2 regions of the Exiguobacterium sp. s142 genome follow, and region 2 is predicted to be linked to the other one. Evidence: a T-box and tRNA genes for the amino acid it is inferred to sense, from the RefSeq annotation. Region 2 holds a T-box; the other holds one or more tRNA genes.
What was found. A T-box is a leader RNA that pairs with one kind of tRNA and senses whether it is charged. The one in region 2 lies ahead of KNP77_RS08750 (valine--tRNA ligase), so its partner is inferred to be a tRNA-Val.

Region 1 (10,689 bases), on a different contig from region 2:
CGCAACAGGCGCCGAGTCGTCAAATACCCGCCTTTGACAGCGCCATGCTTCTCAATCGCCTCAATCCCATAGTGCGAACAGCTCGGATAAAATCGGCACGTCGGGGGCTTTAAAGGAGAAATAAAGCGCTGGTATCCTTGAATCCCACGTACTAATACTCGTTTCATTTCAATCGCCTCGCTCAGTCAGATTACTGCAATGATAGCCCGGACTGCGTGAATTGTCATCTGCAGCGCTTCGTCGATTCTCGTTACAAAACGACGAGTATTTTTCCTTTCTTTTACAATTCGAGCGTGGCAGGCGATAATTGTTCGAACATTTGTTATGATAGGCAACATATATACGACCGAATCAAATGAATGAAGAGGTGACGGAAATGAACATATTAATGGTAGGAGCAGGATCGATGAGCGAGGCACTCGTCCGAGGCTGGATCGCTTCCGGGCTCTCCCCTGAACAGATTACGATGACGAACCGGAGCGACCTTACACGTCTAGAGCAGCTGCAAGATGAACTCGGCGTACAGATCGTCGAAACAGAAGACGTCAACGCTTATACAATCGTCGTGCTCGCGATGCAACCAGACGGCGTCTTAGCTTACGCTCAATCACAGACGTGGAAAACACCACTGCTCGTATCCGTTGCGGCGCATATCGAGCCGAGCGAGCTTGAAGAAGCAGCCGGCATCCCAGCCATCTGCGCGATGCCGAACACCCCGGTCGCCCATCAAACCGGGATGACCGGACTCTGGTTCGGACCTGAGACAGATGCGACCGACCGCGAGACGGCGACGGCACTGTTCAACCGGGTCGGTCGGACGGCCGTCACGGACGCGAAAACGATGTCGGCTTTCATGGCGGCAGCCGGATGTAGTCCTGCGTTCTTTTACGAGATCGTCGGTTCGATGACCCCGGTGCTGACAGAAGCCGGGTTTGATGAAGACACGGCCCGCCAAATCGTCGCTCAGGCGATGAAAGGATCAGCCGAGTTATTGTTGCATGAGACACGTCCGACTGACGAGCTGATCGCCGACGTCGCCGCACCAGATGGACCGACCGACCGCGGTGTCGGCGTGCTCCGCTCACGTGACTTGTCTGACGTGATGTCGTCCGCGCTCCGCGAGAGTGCAAAGGAAGACCACGACCCTGTCGACGCAACGATTGAAAGAACGTAAGCACTTGAACCGCCCGATAGAAGTCGAACGTTAAGTTCTGACTTCTATCGGGCGGTTTTTTTAATTCTCGCACTACTATTTTTTAGAAGTCATAAAATCCACAAATAGTCTAGCTTCCCGATAGTAAAGAACGTGTTATGCTACCAAATGAGAAGAATTATCATTTGACTAAAATGGAGAGATCTTAATGAGTTCATTACTTGCCATGCCGCTACATCAACCAGTGCTCATATCCGATTTAACGAGAATCGATGACCGCTTGCGGCGTCGCATGATTGCCTTAGGATTTTATGAGGGCTGTTCCGTACGAATTAAACGTCGGGCCATCTTTTCCGGACCACTCACGATTGAACAAATCGAACATCAACAAATGATTGCCATCCGTCGCTGTGACGCTGAACAGATTGGGGTGATCGTCCCGTGACGCAACGGATTGCCTTAATCGGAAACCCGAACACCGGAAAAACGTCTCTATTTAACCGATTGACCGGCTCCTTCGCCCACGTCGGTAACTGGGCCGGTGTCACGATCGAACAGAAAATCGGGCAGCTGCATGGAAACATCGGACAGTTGATCGACTTGCCCGGTGTCTATGATTTAGACCCGCTATCGGCTGACGAAGCAATCGTCTCACGATTCTTGTTGCAGGAACCGTTCGATGGGATGTTCAACATCATCGATGCCTCGCAGTTCGAACGTAACTTACAACTAACGCTCCAACTGCTCGAAATGGGCCGCCCGCTTCAAATCGGTCTGAACATGGTCGATGTCGCTGAAGGCCGAGGCATCCACATCAATTTAGAGCGTCTGAAAGAACGTTTGGACGTGGATGTGTTTCCGATCACAGCGCGCACAGGCGCCGGCTGTGAAGTTCTCCTGTCCTCCCTGCGAACGACCCCTCGCGAACCTTTCGTACTCGATTACGGGGAAGAGACCGAACAGGCGATTCAACAAATTCTTGAAGCGACGGGACTTGGTGAGCGCGATCGCTGGGTCGCCATTCAATACTTGGCCGGAAATCGCGTCATTTCAGAACAGCTCGAGTCTTCGACGCCAACCGTCAATGAAATTCGTAAAGCGTTAGAAGTAAAACTCGGACGCTTCGCCCACGCCCACATTACAGAACGCAGACGCGACTGGACGAAAGACGTTCGCCACCACGTCGTCGATCAGCAAGGCGCACAACAAGCCACGGTCACCGACCGCATCGATGCCGTCGTGACACATCCGATCTGGGGCTTACCCATTTTCCTTACAGTACTTTACGCCCTGTTCCACATCACGTTCAACTGGATCGGTGCCCCGTTGTCCGATCTGTTGGATGGATTTCTGTCGGGTCCGGTCACGTCCGGAACGAGCTCGTTGTTACAACTGCTCGGGACCTCTTCTTTCATCCAGGCGTTGCTGATTGATGGGGTAATTGCCGGTGTCGGCGGTGTCCTCGTCTTCGTCCCTCAGATTTTCGTGCTCTTTTTCTTTATCTCGTTTTTAGAGGACTCTGGCTATATGGCGCGTGTCGCCATTGTCATGGACCGATTCATGCAACTCGTCGGACTGAACGGGAAAAGTTTCATTCCGATGATCATTGGATTTGGTTGTAACGTCCCAGGTATTATGGCGGCACGGACGGTCGAGGAAGAGCGGGAGCGGCTCGTCACGATTTTTATTTCGCCGTTCATGTCGTGCTCGGCGCGCCTACCGATCTATGCCGTCTTCGCTGCCAGCTTTTTCGCATCAAACCAAGCGCTCGTCGTCTTATCGCTCTATATGCTCGGGATCGTCCTGGCGTTGATTGCCGCGAAAATATTCACGTCCGTATTGGCGGCGGAAGATCGAAACAGCCTCTTTATCGTCGAACAGCCCCCATACCGTGTCCCCCAAGGGTTGACGCTTTGGCGTAGCACGTGGCAAAAAGCGAAAGGGTTCGTCCGAAAAGCAGGTACGTTCATCTTTGGCGGTTCCGTCTTCATTTGGTTACTCGCCTATTCCGGTCCAGCCGGAATGGACGTCCCGATGAACGAGAGTTTTCTCGCTATGGTCGGCGGGGTCGTTGCGACGTTGTTGATTCCACTCGGTTTCGGGACGTGGCAGGCAGGTGCTTCGCTCATCACAGGTTTTTTGGCGAAAGAAGTCGTCGTATCGACGATGGCGATCATTTATGCGGTCAGCGAATCTGACTTGTCTGCTTCGTTGCTTCCCGTGTTTACGCCGTTGAGCGCATATAGCTTCATGGCGTTCGTCCTCTTGTACGTCCCTTGTCTAGCGACCGTCGCCGTCATTCGGCGCGAGGTGGGAAGTGCCAAGTTGACGTGGGTCGCTAGCCTTTATGGGCTTGGTGTTGCGTACGTCGTATCACTGATGATCTATCAAATCGGTCGTCTGTTCGGATTGTCTTAACAAGGAGGAAAACTTATGTCCTTATTTGATGTACTGATCGGTCTTGCCGTATTCGGGTACGCCGCCTATTCGCTCTATCGCTACACCCGTAAAGCAAAAGCCGGTAAATGCGCCACGTGCGAAATCGCACCGACTTGTACGACATCCTGTGACGCCGCAGACTGGGATAAAATCATTGCGGAAGCACTACATCCTGATCAACCAGTCACGGCCCACAAAAAAACGGACTAGCGCATTTTTTCGCGCTAGTCCGTTTTTTCATTGAAAGATATGTAGCGTGGTGACAATGATCGCGACCATCAAAATACCGGGCAGCAAGTTGGCGACACGAATCCGGGTGATCCCGACCAGGTTCAACCCGATGGCGACGATCATGACGCCCCCGGTCGCCGTCATCTCCAAAATAAAGTCATCCATGAGCGACTCCGGAATAAACTTCATGATCTGGATGGCGAGCAACGCGATCGCTCCTTGGTACAACAAGACCGGCACGGCCGAGAACATAACGCCGATGCCGAGCGTCGAACTGAGCACGAGCGCCGTGAAACCGTCAATCAACCCTTTTGTATAGAGGACGTCATGGTCCCCGCGCAGGCCGCTGTCGAGCGCCCCGATGACGGCCATCGCCCCGATCACAAAGATGAGCGTCGCCGTGATGAAGCCTTCCGCGATGCTCGACTTACTTTTCCCACCGAGACGCCGTTCCAACTGATAGCCGATCTCGTTCAGCTTCTCGTCGAGCTTCCACCATTCGCCAAGTGCGGCTCCGATAACGAGACTGCCGATGACGATTAAAAAATTCTCACTTTTCAAGCCCATCTGTACGCCAAGCACGACGACGGCGAGACCGATGGCAGCCGTGACCGTCTCTTTCATCCGCTCGGGGATTCGGTGAAACAACAACCCGAGTAATGTGCCGACCACGATCAAGGCCGCATTGACGATTGTTCCGGTTAATACCATCGTATAATTCCCCGTTTCTGTATGTATTGAGAGGAATATACCAACTGTTTATGTGGGCTGTCAATTAAAAGAATACACAAAAAAAGCCACTTCTCGTAAGAAGTGGCTGCGCGGAAACCCACGTTCCTATGGGTTTCGCATCGGGTTTGGCACCCAAGTGATTCTGACTGGGCTCGAACCAGCGACCTCTACCCTGTCAAGGTAGCGCTCTCCCAGCTGAGCTACAGAATCAGGTCGTGTCCTCTCTTTAGGACACTATTAATATATCAAGAAACTAATGCCTTGGCAACTGTTTTTTAAAACTTTTTTTATTTTTTTCACCGCGTCATTTCTTCCCGCTTCATGTGACGGCATAGACGTTCCAAATCGCCGGCATACACGGACACAATCATGCCTCCGTGTTCGGTGTCACGGTCCCAATGCAATCCGTTCGCTTTCGCGACTCGTTGTGACGGCACGTTGTCCGGGTGAATGAGCGAGATGATGTCTTTCTCGCCTTCCTCGAACGCATGCCGCATGAGACGCGCGGCCGCTTCCCGGCCGTAGCCCATGTGCCAGTGCTTTGGTGCCAGCCAATAACCGACCTCGAGCTCGATGTTGCCATCAAGTTCATGCAAGAGCGTCCCGGCATGGCCGATCGGCTCATCGCTGTGATGTGTCATCAGTTTGAGGAGTCCGGTCTGTCGGCCCGTTGTATAGCGGACCAATTGTCTCTCGAACCATTCGATTGTCTGTTCATCCGTATATGGCTTGCCGTCCGGACTGATGAAACGCATCACTCGCGGATCTTGGAGTAGCGATTTTACGAAATAGAAATCGGAGATCGTGTAATGTTCAAGCCGTAGACGTTCTGATTGCAACTCGACAAGATTCATCTTTCCCTCCCCTTTCGTTCACAGTCTGAACTATTCGATTCCCGTTTTCATCTCGTTTCAATCCTATTCACGCCACGACTTTCAATCCGACGACACTCCCGATAATGAGAATTAAAAAGAAGATACGCCAGCGATCCCTCGACTCGTTCAAGTACAGCATACCGAGAATCACTCCGCCCGCCGCGCCGATTCCGACCCAAATCGAGTAAGCGAGTCCGAGCGGCAGCGTCTCGAGCGAACGTGACAACAAATAAAAACTTAGTGCGAACGTCGTGATCGAAAGAAGCGACCATTTTAAAATCTGATAGCCTTTTGATTTTCCCATGAAGAAAACAGCAAGCATCTCAGCGAGCCCAGCCCCGATTAAAAATGTCCAACTCATGCCGACTCACCTCCTGTCACTTGCTTCAAACCGACCACCCCGATGAGGAGCGTCGCGATAAACAACAGCTTCATTCCCGTCATCGTCTCATCAAACAAAATATTTCCAACGATGACCGTCCCGACAGCACCGATACCCGTAAAAACGGCGTACCCGGTGCCAGCTGGCAACACACGGAACGACATCGCCAACAAGCCAAAACTGACAATCAATAACACGATGGTCACGACGGTCGGTCCTAACACGGTAAACCCGTTCGACAATTTCATCGTCGTCGCCCAAACAATTTCAAGAAGTCCGGCGAACACGAGCCACAACCAAGCCATTTGTTCCTTTTTCATGTCCACCCGACTCCTCTCTTGAAAATTTTAAATGCTGCATGCTGTCGTTGCGCTCGATTCGTTGCAAACGAAAAGAGTGAAAGCAACGCCCCGTCCAAAAAGCAATAGTACGCGTCATATACGTCGTCGAGCGATTGTTCCGGTAAATCGCCACGCTCCATCGCCAAACGGAACTGCTCTTTCTCAAACGCCTGGAGCTCGGTCTCGACCGACCCGATCGTCGTCTCGATGAACGCGCGCAGCTCAGGAGGCGGTACGAGCAGCATTCGTTTCGTCAGCATCCAAGTCTCTTCTTCTTCGAAGAAATGAATCAGCGCTTCAACGATTGCCTCGATCCGTTCGAGCGGTGCCGCCTCATTTGACTCGTCCCGTGCTTGTGACCAAGCTCCCTGGTAACGCTCGGCCATCTGTTCGACGACTTGTTTGAACAGCTGTTCTTTTCCTTCGATGTGCGCATATAAAGACGCCTTCTTAATCCCGACATCTTCGGCGAGCGCCGCCAAAGATAATCCTTCATATCCTTCGAGCGCGAACCGGCGTCTGGCAGCTTGTTCAATGCGCTGTTTCGTGGTCATGTGCGATCTACCCCCTTCATCTCCTCTTACTTTACCTAACGAACGGTAGGTAGTCAAATTTCCGGATTGAGTTTTTGTACGGACAACGCCAAAATGAGAAGAGATTGTCAGAGGAAGGAATGATTGTATGATCGAACAGTTTAGTTTCACCTTGCCGACCGAGACGATGCGCGGCCGAAAACGAATCGTCCGCGTCTACCGTCCCGACTTCGCTCGTACCGACGAGGCGTTGCCCGTGCTCTATATGCATGACGGCCAAAACGTCTTCGATGGCAAGACCGCGACAATCGGGGAAGGTTGGGCGATTGACCGCCATCTCGACGATTTGCAACTGCCGCTCATGGTTGTCGCCATCGCGAGCGCCCCCGATTGGCTTGACCGCTATGACGAGTATTCGTTTTATGAAGACGAGATGCTTTATAAACGCATCGGGCCAGAGCTCGCTAAGACCCGGCCGACACTCGGCGGCAAGGGGCGCCTCTATGCCGACTGGCTCATGCAGGAGCTGAAGCCGTGGATTGACGCACGATACGCGACCGACCCGGATGACGTCGGCGTGATGGGCAGCTCGATGGGCGGCGTCATCTCGCTCTACATGATGGCGACGTATCCGGCAATCCGTCGTGTCGGTTCGCTGTCGACGGCCGCCTGGTCCAACCTCGACTCGCTCATTCGCGAACTGAAACAAACTGACCTGTCTGCCCGACTCTACATGGATATCGGCACGAACGAGACGAGCGGACCGATCACGCCCGAGGACTACTTATACACGAATGCGAGACTCGTCGAGACGATCGCTCGGACCGGCGTCGCCTTCCGCTACGAAGTCGAGCCCGGAGCGGTCCACAACGAGATTGCATGGCGGCGTCGGTTGCCGAACGCGCTCGCATTTCTGTATGAACTCTCATGACATGAAAAGACGCAAAGGCGGTCGCCTTTGCGTCTTTTCAACTATCTTTTTCTATTAGATGACCCAGTTCCCATCACGCATGATCGCTTCGCGTGTTCCGTCCTCGAGCTCACCGTCGATATTCATTTCGGCCGAACCGATCATGAAGTCGACGTGTGTCATCGAATCGTTCGCGCCATTCTCAGCGAGTTCTTCGGGCGACATCGTCGGTCCGCCTTCAAGGCATGTCGAGTAGGCACGACCGAGCGCCAAGTGGCACGATGCGTTCTCATCGAACAACGTGTTGTAGAAGAGGAGTCCCGAGTTCGAGATCGGCGAATCGTCCGGCACGAGCGCGACTTCTCCGATGCGGCGTGCCCCTTCATCAAGGTTCAACAGTTCATCGAGTGCTGCCTGCCCCTGCTTCGCTTCCGCTTTTACGACTCTTCCGCCTTCGAACCAAAGCGTGAACCCGTCGATCAAGTTCCCGCTGTAGCTGAGCGGCTTCGTGCTCGACACGTGTCCTTCGACAGCATCTTTATCGGCGAGCGTGAACACTTCCTCCGTCGGCATGTTGGCGATGAAGTCGACGCCGTCCATGTTCGGACCGCCACCACCGAGGAAGACGTGCTTCTTCGGAAGACCGATCGTCAATTCCGTGCCTGGTGCTTTGTAGTGAAGTTTCGCGTATTTCTTGTCCGTCAACAGCTGCGCCCGTGAGCGCAACGCTTGATCGTGCTCGTCCCAGGCGGCAACGACATCGTCTTGGTCCATTCGTGTCGCTGCGAAAATCGCTCTCCACAGGGCTGGAACCGCATCTTCACGGTCTGGGAATACTTTTTTCGCCCATGCTTCAGATGCACCGGCCACGATTGACCAGCTGACATTATCACTCATGACATACTTACGCCATTTCGCGAGCGCGACACCAGACGCCCGGTTCGAGTCGGCGATGCGTGATGATTCGACACCGTTCAGCGCGTCGGGATCGTCGCTGACGATCGACAAGAACGCCGTCTTCTCTTCCGCGAGTTGCTCGAATCGTGCTTTGAGCCACTCCGGGAACTCCTTGAACGCTTCAGTCGGTGCGTTGAAGTAACGCACTTTCGTCGTCTCTTCATCACTCCAGTTGACGTACACTTGTTTCGCCCCGGCCGCGTAGGCCGCTTTCACGATTTGGCGGACGAGCGGTGCTTGGCTAATATCGGCTCGGACTTCGAGCTGTTGACCCGGTTGAATGTTGACACCTTTTTTGACAGCAAGCTCGGCATAGCGGGCAAATTCTGCCTCGGTCGGTAAAGTTACAGTAGACATATGTACAGTTCCTCCTTTTTCACTTACTTCTATTTTCTTAAATTTTCGGAAAAGTTGCAACCAAATCGCAAAAACGGGCATATTAGTAGTTGTAGAGAGAAGGAGGAGAAAAACATGTCAGATTGGAAAACGACTTATTCACACTTTTTAAACAACGCCCAAACCGAATTCACCGAGAACGAAAAGCTAGGTGACTTATTAGTCCAAGGAGAACTCGCCCTAGCAAAAGTCACGGTCGACGTCGCCTCAAACGAAATCAGCGACATCGAACGGGAAGAGGAGCTCACACTATACTTCCAAATGAAACAACTGCTCAACATGCTACGTGCCGTCTACAACGCCCAGTTCGAGATGCAGCCCGACAAGCAACACGCTCTCGTCGCGGCCGTGCTCTATTTCGTCTCACCGTTCGACGCGATTCCGGACGACGCCCCGCTCGGACTTTTTGACGACGCTCAAGTCATCGACTACGTCCACGAACAGCTAGCGAGTGATATCGACCGCTTCCATAACGAGTTATAATCTTTCAAGACTTGAAATTCCGGCGTCATCGGAGTACGCTTGCATGAGTTCATTCAAAGGAGGCGTATGGCGCCTTAGCCACTCATATGTACGCAAAATCACGTAAACGGATCGCTGTCGAGACTATCCTTTTTATCATCGCCGGAACAATCCTACAATCTATCTTTGTCGGTCTGTTACTCAAACCGAATGAAATCGGATCCGGCGGGATTGTCGGAATCACGCTCATCGTCAACGAGCTGTTCGGCACACCGATCGGACTCACCCAGTTGGTACTAAACATCCCGCTCTTCATCATCGGGATCAAATATCTCGGGAGACGATTTATTCTCATGACAGGACTCGTCGTCATATTATCATCGATTTTAATCGATGCGCTGCCTGTCCTCATTCCACCGACGCCACTCGACGATCCGCTCGTCGCGTCCGTCTTCAGCGGTATCGTCTCAGGACTCGGTTTGGCACTTTTGTTATTTGCCGGGGCATCGACAGGCGGGCTCGATATTTTGGGGAAAGTCATCTTCATGAACAACCGCAACTTATCGCTCCCGAAAATCTTTTTGACCCAAGATATCATCGTCTACATTCTCGTGTTCATCACGTTCGATATTAAAGCGGTCATGTACGCACTCGTTCTCAGTTTTGTCCGGTCGCGGACGCTGTTGACGATCCATCGCTTCTTCTCCGCCCAAAAACAGTGTTTCATCATCTGTAAAAAAGCGGATGAGATCAACTTGGTCATCAAACAAAACTTGAAGCGTGGGGTCACCATCATGGACGCGACCGGCGGCTATTCGAACGACGCGAAAAAAATGCTATACGTCGTCGTTCAAAACAATGAGATTCCAAAGTTGCGTCAAATCGTCTCAGACATTGATTCCGAGGCGTTCGTCACTGTCTCAGAAATCGACTCGATTGTCGGTAACTTTAAAGAACATTCGTATACACTTTGATCGACAGCATCGTGCTGTCGATTTTTTTGTGTAATAAATACCCGAACGGTCCGATAATAAGGATGAGCCTCAGAGACATATACAGAAGGAGGTGCATAAGTTGTCTAGCCACACTTTGCGCCAATCAGTCCCCGCTCTTCTCCTCGGGACGTTTTTTATCGGTCTATTCGTTATCTTATTCAGCCCTTATGCGTTAAGGGAGACGAGCTTGTTCGTCTACTTTATGATCATCGCACTCGTCGCCACCGTGGTAAGCGGGAGTGCCGTATTGCGCCATCACGGGATGCGCCGCTATATCTATCTT
Region 2 (10,689 bases):
GGCGTTCGGCGGTGATACGCTTACGATCGAAGTCGCGCTCGCACCGGGCAAAGGCAAGCTGCAGTTGACGGGGAAACTCGGCGACGTCATGCAGGAGTCGGCGCAGACGGCGTACAGTTACGTCCGCTCGAACGCGGAACGGTTCGGGATCGACCCGACGTTCTACGAGCGGCAAGACGTGCACATCCACGTCCCGGAAGGTGCCGTCCCGAAAGACGGGCCATCCGCCGGGATCACGATCGCGACGGCGCTCATCTCGGCCTTGACCGGGAAGAAAGTCCGGCGTGACATCGGGATGACCGGAGAGATCACGCTCCGTGGCCGTGTCCTGCCAATCGGCGGCTTGAAAGAAAAAGCGCTCGCCGCGCACCGAGCCGGACTCACGACCATCATCATCCCGAAAGACAATGAACGTGACATCGATGACATTCAAGACACCGTCCGTGAAAAACTGACGTTCGTCCCGGTCACGATGCTCGATCAAGTATTAGAAGTAGCATTTGGAGGAAAACAATGAAAATCAATAAAGCAGAATTTATTACGAGTGCCGTGGCGCCGGACCACTATCCAGTCCACGAGTTGCCAGAAGTCGCACTCGCCGGCCGTTCGAACGTCGGGAAATCGTCATTCATCAACAAGATCTGTCAGCGTAAAGCACTCGCCCGGACATCATCAAAACCGGGGAAGACGCAGACGCTGAACTTCTTCAACATCAATGACGAGATCATGTTCGTCGACGTCCCGGGCTACGGGTATGCCAAAGTTTCGAAGACCGAGCGTGAGAAGTGGGGCGTCATGATGGAGCAATACTTGACGTCGCAAAGCGCACTCAAAGGTGTCGTCCTCTTGGTCGATATCCGACACGAGCCGTCGGGTGATGACGTGACGATGTACAATTTCTTGAAACATTATGAGATTCCGGTCATCGTCGTCGCGACGAAACTCGATAAGATCAAGAAAGCGCAGCGCCAGAAACATGAGGCGGCCGTGAAGCGGAAGCTTCAATTCGAATCGACTGACCGATTCGTCTCTTTCTCGGCCGAGACGGCGGAAGGAAAAGACGAAGCGTGGAAAGCCATCTACGATTTGTTGACGGACGACGAGGGATAACCCCCTCGTCTTTTTGTTTTTAGGGTTACGTGAACGGGTAAGTATCGTATAATTGTCATATTGTATAGCAATACATTAATGAACGAGGTGGAAAGATGCAGAGAATGTTTGAAAGCAAATGGTATCGCTTCTTATTTTGGACGTTGACGATTTTCTTAGTGATCTTGGTCGGGACAGAGATTTCATTCGTGTTCGAACCGATCCAAGTCATATTGGCGCTCGTCACGGTACCGCTTATTATTTCAGGACTTTTCTTTTATTTTCTCGTTGGAGTCGTCGATTATTTAGAACGACGGTCCGGGAAACGTGGTATGTCAGTCGCAATCACGCTAACATCGCTTATCCTGATCATCACGCTCGTTTTCAGTATTCTCGGGCCCGTGCTCGTCGAACAAGTGACCGATCTCGTCAACGCGATGCCGAGCATCGCCAAAGAGTTGCAGCAACAAGCGTTCTCAGTGCGTGACTCGCTCATGCAAAACGAGTTCCTGTCGCGCTTCATGGCGGAGAACGATGACATGTTCACCGACTTGACCAACAATGTCACCACATACCTCGGTGATATTTTTGGCAATATTGCTTCTTCATTCGGCCAAGTCATCGGATTCATTACATCAGCTGTCATCACGATCGTCGTCATTCCGTTCATGTTGCTCTATATGCTGCTTGACGGGAAGCATTTGCCGGACTCGATCGTCAAGCTGTTGCCATCGAGCTATGAGAAAGAGACGCGTAAAATTTTGAACGACATGCACACGACCGTTAAGAACTACGTGCACGCCCAACTGATCGTCGCGTTCTTCGTCGGGATCACGTCGCTCATCGGTCTTTGGATCGTCGGTGTCGACTACGCCATCTTGCTCGCACTCTTCATGATGGTGACGAACATCATCCCGTACGTCGGACCGTTCCTCGGGGCGGCACCGGCCGTCGTCGTCGCCTTCATCCAAGATCCGATCAAAGTGCTCTGGGTCATCCTCGTCATCATCATCGTCCAACAGATCGAGGCGAACGTCATCTCCCCGCTCATTCAAGGGAAGACGCTCAAAGTGCATCCGCTTACGATCATCATCGTCTTGCTCGTGGCCGGTAACCTGGCTGGGATCATCGGGATGTTGGTTGCGGTTCCGACGTATGCGGTGGCGAAAGTCGTCGTCAAAAACATCGTCCGCATCTATAAATTGAAAGAGCGACAACATTACCTCGAGTCGGAAGAAGAAGACAAGCCGGAAAGTACGATTATCACAGATTCATCGTCACTTAAATGACAAAACAAGTAGAAATGGCCAATTTGACCGTTTCTACTTTTTTTCGTCACAAAAAGTTCTTAAATTATTTCACGAAAATCGAACAGAAGATTATAGTTCCTAAATAAAAATTGTTATACTGTACGGTAGAGACGTAAAAAAGAAATGACAACCGCCACTGTGATTTTAGATGAGGGGAAGAGGTACATGCATATTGTCGTCGTTGGACTAAATAACAAGACAGCCCCTGTCGCGATTCGGGAGCAGTTCTCGTTTGGGGAGCAAGAAATCGTGGATGCGATGATTGCGCTCCGCGAAGAGAAAAGCATTTTTGAATCGGTTATTTTGTCGACCTGTAACCGTACCGAGCTATACGTCGTCACAGACCAGCTCCATACGGGTCGTTATTATACAAAACGTTTTTTAGCGAACTGGTTCGATCTTGAGATGGATCAGTTCACACCATACTTGTCGATCCGTGAAGGGGAGGAAGCGATTCGTCACTTGTTCCGTGTCACGTCGGGTCTCGACTCGATGATCATCGGGGAAACGCAGATTTTAGGACAAGTGAAGTCAAGCTTCTTCCGCGCCCAAGAGAACGGGACGACGGGGACAGTGTTTAATAAATTGTTCAAAGAAGCCGTGACGCTCGCCAAACGGGCCCATACTGACACGCAAATTGGGGAAATGTCTGTATCGGTCAGCTCGGCTGCGGTCGCGCTCGCCCAAGAGATGTACACGCGCCTCGATGACAAACAAGTTGTCGTCGTCGGTGCAGGTGAGACGGGTGAGCTGACAACGCTCAACTTGTTCGAAGCCGGCGCCAAACAAATTGCCGTCTTCAACCGGACTGAAAGTAAAGCGAAAGCGGTCGCTGCCAAGTTCAAAGGCCGAGCCCACTCGATCCGCGAGATCGCCTGTGGACTGCTCGATGCCGATATTTTGATCAGCTCGACCGGGGCCAAAGAAGCCGTTATCGCGTATGACGACGTCGCCGCAGCGCAATTGTTGCGTCGGGAACGTCCACTTCTTCTCATTGACATTGCCGTGCCGCGAGATATCGATCCAGCGGTCCGGTCGCTTCCGGGCGTCCGTTTGTTTGATGTCGATGACTTGAACGGGATCGTCAATAAAAACTTGGCAGCCCGTCTCGTCGAGGCAGAAAAGATTGAAGTGAAGATTGATGAGGCGATTCAAGAGTTCCAAGCATGGCTCGTCACGCTCGGTGTCGTGCCGATCATGAACGAGTTGCGCGAACGAGCGCTCCGCGTCCAAGAAGAGACGATGGATAGTCTTGAGCGCAAGCTCGACCATCTGTCGGACCGGGACAAGAAAGTCATCGGCAAGCACATGAAGTCGATCATCAACCACATGCTGCGTGAACCGATCGACTACATTAAAGACGCGGCCGCACAGCCGGACGCGAACACGCGCATCGCCCAGTTCGTCGAAGCGTTCGCGCTAGACGTCGACGTTCCGACTGCGGACACAGAACCGGAAGAGCTAGAAGCGATGGCGGCTAAAGCACCACTTCGCGCGTTGATGCGCTAATACAAACCAAAAAGGCGGCGAATCTCGTCGCCTTTTTCTATGAAGGGGACTAAACATTATGCGTAAAATTATCGTCGGCTCACGCCGCTCACAACTCGCGATGACACAGACGAAATGGGTCATCGAACAATTGAAGCAAGCCGGGGCCCAGAACGAGTTCGAGATCAAAGAAATCGTGACGAAAGGTGACCAAATCGTCGACGTCCAACTGTCGAAAGTCGGCGGGAAAGGCTTGTTCGTCAAAGAGATCCAACAGCAGATGCTCGCCGGGGATATCGATTTTGCCGTCCACAGCATGAAAGACGTCCCGGCCGAACTGCCGGAAGACCTCTTTATCAGCTGTATGCCAAAACGTGTCGACGCGCGTGACGTACTAATTTGCGAGAACGGCTATACGCTCGAGACGTTGCCGCAAGGCGCGGTCATCGGGACGAGCTCGCTCCGTCGCGGTGCGCAGATGCTCGCAGCCCGTCCGGACTTCGAGATCCAATGGATCCGTGGCAACATCGACACGCGCTTGAAAAAACTCGATACCGAGAACTTCAACGCCATCTTGCTCGCGAAAGCGGGACTTGAGCGCATGGGTTGGACCGACCGCGTCAAGTTCGAAGCGCTCGACGCCGACATGATGGTACCGGCCGTCGGACAAGGCGTGCTCGCGATCGAGAGCCGGAAAGACGACGCCGAAGTGACACAGATTTTACAGCTCCTTCACGATGACGTAACGGCGAAAGCTGCGACGGCGGAGCGGACGTTCTTGAAGGCGATCGAAGGCAGCTGCCACGTACCGGTCGGCGGCTACGCGACGGTCGACGGGGACACGGTCACGCTCACCGGCTTGATCGCCTCGGTCGACGGCAAAGACGTGCTCCGTGTGACGAAAACGTCAACGGACGAAGTCGCGCTCGGTCAAGACGTCGCTGACGACTTGCTCGGACGTGGCGGACGCGAGATCCTCGCCTCGGTCAATGTGTGACGTCTGGTACACAGGGACAAAACGACTGACCGCTTCGCAACGGGCCTTGCTCGACGCGAGCGGTCTTTCCGTTCATCACGTCCCGATGATCGAGACACGGCTGACCGGGAAACCAACGCCAACTGATTCGTTCGATTGGCTCGTCGTCACGAGTCAAACCGCTGTCCCAGCGCTTCAAGACGTTCCTCGGAACGTTCAAGTCGCTGCCGTCGGCGAGAAGACGCGGGACGCGCTCGAGGCAGAAGGATTCACCGTTTCGCTCATGCCAGAGACGTATACGGGCGAGGCGTTGTTCCGCGAGTTGGCGAACGTCGTCGGGGAGGATGACGTCATCTTGTTCGCCCGTGGGGATTTGGCGAACACCGAGCATATGCGACAATTGCCGCATGTGTACGACTGGGTCGTCTATGAGACGGTCGAGAAAGCACTCACGGCCGATCAAGCGGCCGCGCTCGAACATGTCGAGGCGCTACTCGTGCTCAGTCCGTCCGCCGTCCACGCGCTCACGCCTTACCTCGAACGGTTCCACGGGACATGGTACGCCATCGGTGAAGTGACCGAGCGGGCCGTCCGAGAAGTTTCGACGTTACCGGTCCGAGTGCCTGAGTGTTATACTATGGATGCATTAATACAGTGTGTAGGGGGAGATTTTTCATGAACCAATTCGACCGTCACCGTCGTCTGCGCTCGTCGAAGTCGATGCGTGCACTCGTACGTGAAAACCATGTTCGGAAAGAAGATTTGATTTATCCGCTCTTCGTCGTCGAAGGGACAAATATTAAACGCGAAGTCAGCTCGATGCCTGGCGTCTTCAACTTCTCGCTCGATCGTCTCGAAGACGAGATCCGTGAGCTCGTCGACCTCGGGCTCGAGTCCGTTCTCTTGTTCGGTGTACCTGAGCATAAAGACCCGGAAGGCACGGAAGCATACCACGATCACGGCATCGTCCAAGAAGCGATCCGCAAAGTGAAAGAGTGGGCACCACAGCTCACTGTCATCGCCGACACGTGCCTCTGTGAATATACGTCGACGGGCCACTGTGGCATCGTGAAGAACGGTGACGTCGATAACGACGCGTCACTGCCGCTTCACGTCCAGACGGCGATCACGCAAGCGCAAGCGGGCGCAGACATCATCGCGCCGAGCTCGATGATGGACGGCTTCGTCGCCGCCATCCGCGAAGGGCTCGACCAAAACGGCTTCAGCCACATCCCGATCATGAGCTACGGCGTCAAATACGCATCGGCGTACTACGGCCCGTTCCGTGACGCGGCGCAGTCGGCGCCTGGTGAAGGCGACCGCAAAGGCTATCAGATGGACCCGGCCAACCGTCGTGAGGCGTTCCGGGAATCACAGTCAGACGTCGAGCAAGGTGCCGACTTCATGATCGTCAAACCGGCGCTCGCGTTCATGGACATCATCCGCGACATGCGCGACTCGCTCGATATGCCGATCGTGGCGTATAACGTGAGCGGGGAGTACGCGATGATTAAAGCGGCGTCGATGAACGACTGGATCGATGAACAACGTATCGTCATGGAGACGATGGTCGGTTTCAAACGGGCCGGTGCCGATTTGATCGTCACGTATTTCGCAAAAGACGTCTGTCGCTATTTGGAAGGAGAATTCGCATGACATACAAGCAAACTCGCTCAGAAGCAGCGTTCAAACAAGCACTCCCACTCATGCCGGGCGGGGTCAACAGCCCGGTCCGTGCCTATAAATCGGTCGGGATGACACCAATCTTCGCCGAACGCGGTGAAGGTTCACGCGTCTACGACATCGACGGCAACGAGTATATCGACTACGTCCTCTCATGGGGACCACTCATTCTCGGTCACCGCGACCCGGTCGTCATGAAAGCGATCCAAGATCAGGCTGAAAAAGGCTGGACGTTCGGGACACCGACAGAGCTTGAGACAAAGATGGCCGAGCTCGTCATCGACCGCGTCCCATCGATCGAGATGGTCCGCATGGTCAACTCCGGTACGGAAGCGACGATGGCGGCTCTCCGTCTCGCACGCGGCTATACGGGCAAGACGAAGATCTTGAAGTTTGAAGGCTGCTACCACGGCCACGGGGACTCGCTCCTCATCAAGGCCGGATCTGGTGTCGCGACACTCGGTCTCCCGGACTCACCGGGCGTCCCGAAAGACTTGGCGAGCCATACGCTCACCGTCCCATACAACGACCTCGACGCGCTTCGCATCGCGTTCGAGAAGCACGGCGACGACATCGCCGGCGTCATCGTCGAACCGGCTGCCGGCAACATGGGCTTCGTCCCGCCGCAGCCAGGATTCCTCGAAGGACTTCGTGAAATCACGGAACAAAACGGCGCGCTCCTCATCTTTGACGAGGTCATGACCGGCTTCCGCGTCGGCTACAATTGCGCCCAAGGTTACTTTGGCGTGACGCCTGATCTTACGTGCCTCGGCAAAGTCATCGGCGGTGGCCTTCCGGTCGGCGCATACGGCGGCAAACGGGAGATCATGGAACACATCGCACCGCAAGGGCCGATCTACCAAGCAGGGACGCTTTCAGGCAACCCGCTCGCGATGATCGCCGGCTACACGACGCTGTCGCAACTCAAGCCTGAGCACTACGAGGAGTTCGAGCGCAAAGCCGACCGTCTCGCGGCAGGTTTCACGGCAGCGGCCGAGAAATATAACATCCCGCACGACACGAACCGGGCCGGCTCGATGTTCGGCTTCTTCTTCACGAACGAGAAAGTGACGAACTTCGAGAAGGCGAAAACGTCTAACCTCGACATGTTCCGCTCGTACTATCAGAAGATGGCGGCGCGCGGCGTGTTCTTGCCACCGTCACAGTTCGAAGGCTTGTTCTTGTCGACTGTGCATACGGACGAGGATATCGACGCAACGCTCGCTGCGGTCGATGCGACGTTTAAAGAGCTGCAACAAGAGTTTTCACTGTAATCTTGACTGAAACGTCTTCAATCGCTACAATTGTTTAACAGATACGTTTAAAAGCTATGATGAGGAATAGTACGCAACAACACTCCTTTTTAGAGACGCGGCCGCACGGTGCAAGGTCGCGAGGGAAGTGTGCGGAAGTCGCCTCGGAGCTGACCTTTTGAATCAAGTAGGAAGGTCCGGTCCATCGACCGTTATTCGATTTTGAGGGCGCCACGTGTTGGCGAACTAAGGTGGTACCGCGGAAGATACGGCTTCTTTCGTCCTTAGCGTTAAGGACGAGAGTAGCCGTTTTTTGTGTAGACAGATAGAGGAGGATTGGCACAATGACCAACGAAACAAACGAAATCAGCATGCCGACGAAGTACGACCCGAGTGCGACGGAAGCGAAATGGTACGACTATTGGATGGAGAACAACGTGTTCAAGGCGGACGAGGACGACTCGAAACAGCCTTACACGATCGTCATCCCGCCACCGAACGTCACAGGGAAACTTCACCTCGGACACGCGTGGGATACGACGCTCCAAGATCTACTCACGCGCTTGAAGCGCATGCAAGGCTATGACGTCCTCTGGCTCCCAGGGATGGACCACGCCGGTATCGCGACACAGGCGAAAGTTGAACAGAAGCTCCGTGAGGACGGCATCATGCGTTACGACCTCGGACGCGAGAAGTTCCTCGAGAAGACGTGGGAATGGAAAGACGAGTACGCCGACACGATCCGTGCCCAGTGGTCAAAACTCGGCCTCGGTCTCGACTACTCGCGTGAACGGTTCACACTCGACGCGGGACTCTCTAAAGCGGTCCAGGAAGTCTTCGTCCGCTTGTATGAAAAAGGCTTGATCTACCGCGGCGAATATATCGTCAACTGGGACCCGGCACAAAAGACGGCCGTCTCCGACATCGAAGTCATCTACCAAGAAGTCGAAGGCGCGTTCTACCATATGAAATATCCGCTCGCTGATGGCTCAGGTCACATCGAGATCGCGACGACGCGCCCAGAGACGATGCTCGGCGATACGGCCGTCGCCGTCAACCCGAAAGACGAGCGCTACGCGCACCTCGTCGGTAAGACGATCATGCTCCCGGTCATGAACCGTGAGATCCCGATCGTCGCGGACGATTACGTCGACGTCGAGTTCGGTACCGGTTGCGTGAAGATCACGCCGGCGCACGACCCGAACGACTTTGAGATCGGGAACCGTCACGACTTGCCGCGCATCCTCGTCATGGACGAGTCGGGGACGATGAACGAGAATGCTGGCAAGTACGAAGGGCTCGACCGCTTCGACTGCCGCAAGCAGCTCGTCAAAGACTTAGAAGCAGATGGCACGCTCGTCAAAATCGAGCCGCATACGCACTCGGTCGGTCACTCGGAACGTTCAGGCGCAGTCATCGAGCCTTACTTGTCGAAGCAATGGTTCGTCGACATGGAGCCACTCGCGAAAGCGGCGCTCGCAGCGCAAGGCAACGACGAGACGAAAGTCAACTTCGTCCCAGAGCGGTTCGAAGGCACGTACCTCCGCTGGATGGAAAACATCCGCGACTGGTGCATCAGCCGTCAACTTTGGTGGGGCCACCGCATCCCGGCTTGGTACCATAACGAGACAGGTGAAATCTATGTAGGCAAAGAAGCGCCGGCTGACATTGAGAACTGGCATCAAGATGAAGACGTGCTCGACACGTGGTTCTCGTCAGCGCTCTGGCCGTTCTCGACGATGGGCTGGCCGGACACGGATTCAGCAGACTTCAAACGCTACTTCCCGACGAGCGCGCTCGTCACGGGTTACGACATCATCTTCTTCTGGGTATCGCGGATGATCTTCCAATCGCTCGAATTCACGGGCAAGCAGCCGTTCAACGACGTGCTCATCCACGGTCTGATCCGTGACTCGGAAGGCCGCAAGATGTCGAAATCGCTCGGTAACGGCGTCGACCCGATGGAAGTCATCGACCAGTACGGTGCCGACTCGCTCCGCTGGTTCCTGCTCACGGGCTCGACACCAGGGAACGATCTTCGCTTCTACTGGGAGAAAATCGAATCGACATGGAACTTCGCGAACAAGATTTGGAACGCGAGCCGCTTCGCCCTCATGAACATGGATGGGATGAAGTTTGAAGACATCGACCTCTCAGGTGAGAAGACGCTCGCCGACAAGTGGATCTTGACACGATTGAACGACACGGTCGACCAAGTGACACGCCTCGTCGACAAGTACGAGTTCGGTGAAGCCGGTCGTTACTTGTACAACTTCATCTGGGAAGAGTTCTGTAACTGGTACATCGAGATGGCGAAACTCACGCTCTACGGTGAGGACGAAGCGGCGAAAGCGACGACACGTTCGGTGCTCGCGCATACACTCGACTCGATCATGCGTCTCATGCACCCGTTCATGCCGTTCTTGACAGAGGAAATTTGGCAGCACTTGCCGCACGAAGGCGACTCGATCGTCCGTGCGAGCTATCCGACGCGTCGTGACGACCTCCACTATGCGGAGTCGGTACCGGCGTTCGAAGCGGTCATGAACGTCATCCGTTCAGTCCGTAACATCCGTTCGGAAGTGAACGCACCGATGTCGAAACCGATCCAACTGTTCATCGCGACGAGTGACGACACGACACAAGGATACTTGAGCGAGAACGAAGCGACGATCGGCAAGTTCACGAACGCGACCGAGCTCGAAATCGGTCGTGGCTTGACGGCCCCTGACAAGTCGATGTCAGCGATCATGACGGGCGCGGAGCTGTTCATCCCGCTCGCCGACTTGATCAACTTCGAAGAAGAGATCGCCCGTCTTGAAAAAGAAGTGGCGAAGTACGAGAAAGAAGTCGAACGCGTGCAGAAGAAACTCGGCAACCCAGGTTTCAC

Region 1: it has a tRNA-Val gene. The T-box ahead of KNP77_RS08750 (valine--tRNA ligase) is inferred to sense a tRNA for this amino acid. The anticodon was not compared.

The regions. Positions count from the first base shown of each region.
Region 1 covers NZ_JACSMB010000004.1:129,665-140,353, forward strand. The annotation lists gene yidD (membrane protein insertion efficiency factor YidD) at 1-167, opposite strand, end outside; gene KNP77_RS05715 (pyrroline-5-carboxylate reductase family protein) at 377-1,174, shown strand; gene KNP77_RS05720 (FeoA family protein) at 1,362-1,598, shown strand; gene feoB (ferrous iron transport protein B) at 1,595-3,571, shown strand; gene KNP77_RS05730 (FeoB-associated Cys-rich membrane protein) at 3,587-3,802, shown strand; gene KNP77_RS05735 (DUF554 domain-containing protein) at 3,830-4,534, opposite strand; tRNA gene KNP77_RS05740 (tRNA-Val) at 4,693-4,765, opposite strand; gene KNP77_RS05745 (GNAT family N-acetyltransferase) at 4,852-5,409, opposite strand; gene KNP77_RS05750 (DMT family transporter) at 5,477-5,791, opposite strand; gene KNP77_RS05755 (DMT family transporter) at 5,788-6,117, opposite strand; gene KNP77_RS05760 (TetR/AcrR family transcriptional regulator) at 6,129-6,707, opposite strand; gene KNP77_RS05765 (alpha/beta hydrolase) at 6,835-7,617, shown strand; gene KNP77_RS05770 (aminopeptidase) at 7,672-8,910, opposite strand; gene KNP77_RS05775 (YkvA family protein) at 9,025-9,432, shown strand; gene KNP77_RS05780 (YitT family protein) at 9,519-10,385, shown strand; gene KNP77_RS05785 (putative bifunctional diguanylate cyclase/phosphodiesterase) at 10,501-10,689, shown strand, end outside.
Region 2 covers NZ_JACSMB010000008.1:333-11,021, reverse strand. The annotation lists gene lon (endopeptidase La) at 1-517, shown strand, start outside; gene yihA (ribosome biogenesis GTP-binding protein YihA/YsxC) at 514-1,110, shown strand; gene KNP77_RS08780 (AI-2E family transporter) at 1,206-2,378, shown strand; gene hemA (glutamyl-tRNA reductase) at 2,565-3,908, shown strand; gene hemC (hydroxymethylbilane synthase) at 3,967-4,884, shown strand; gene KNP77_RS08765 (uroporphyrinogen-III synthase) at 4,877-5,542, shown strand; gene hemB (porphobilinogen synthase) at 5,539-6,519, shown strand; gene hemL (glutamate-1-semialdehyde 2,1-aminomutase) at 6,516-7,820, shown strand; T-box leader at 7,868-8,088, shown strand; gene KNP77_RS08750 (valine--tRNA ligase) at 8,144-10,689, shown strand, end outside.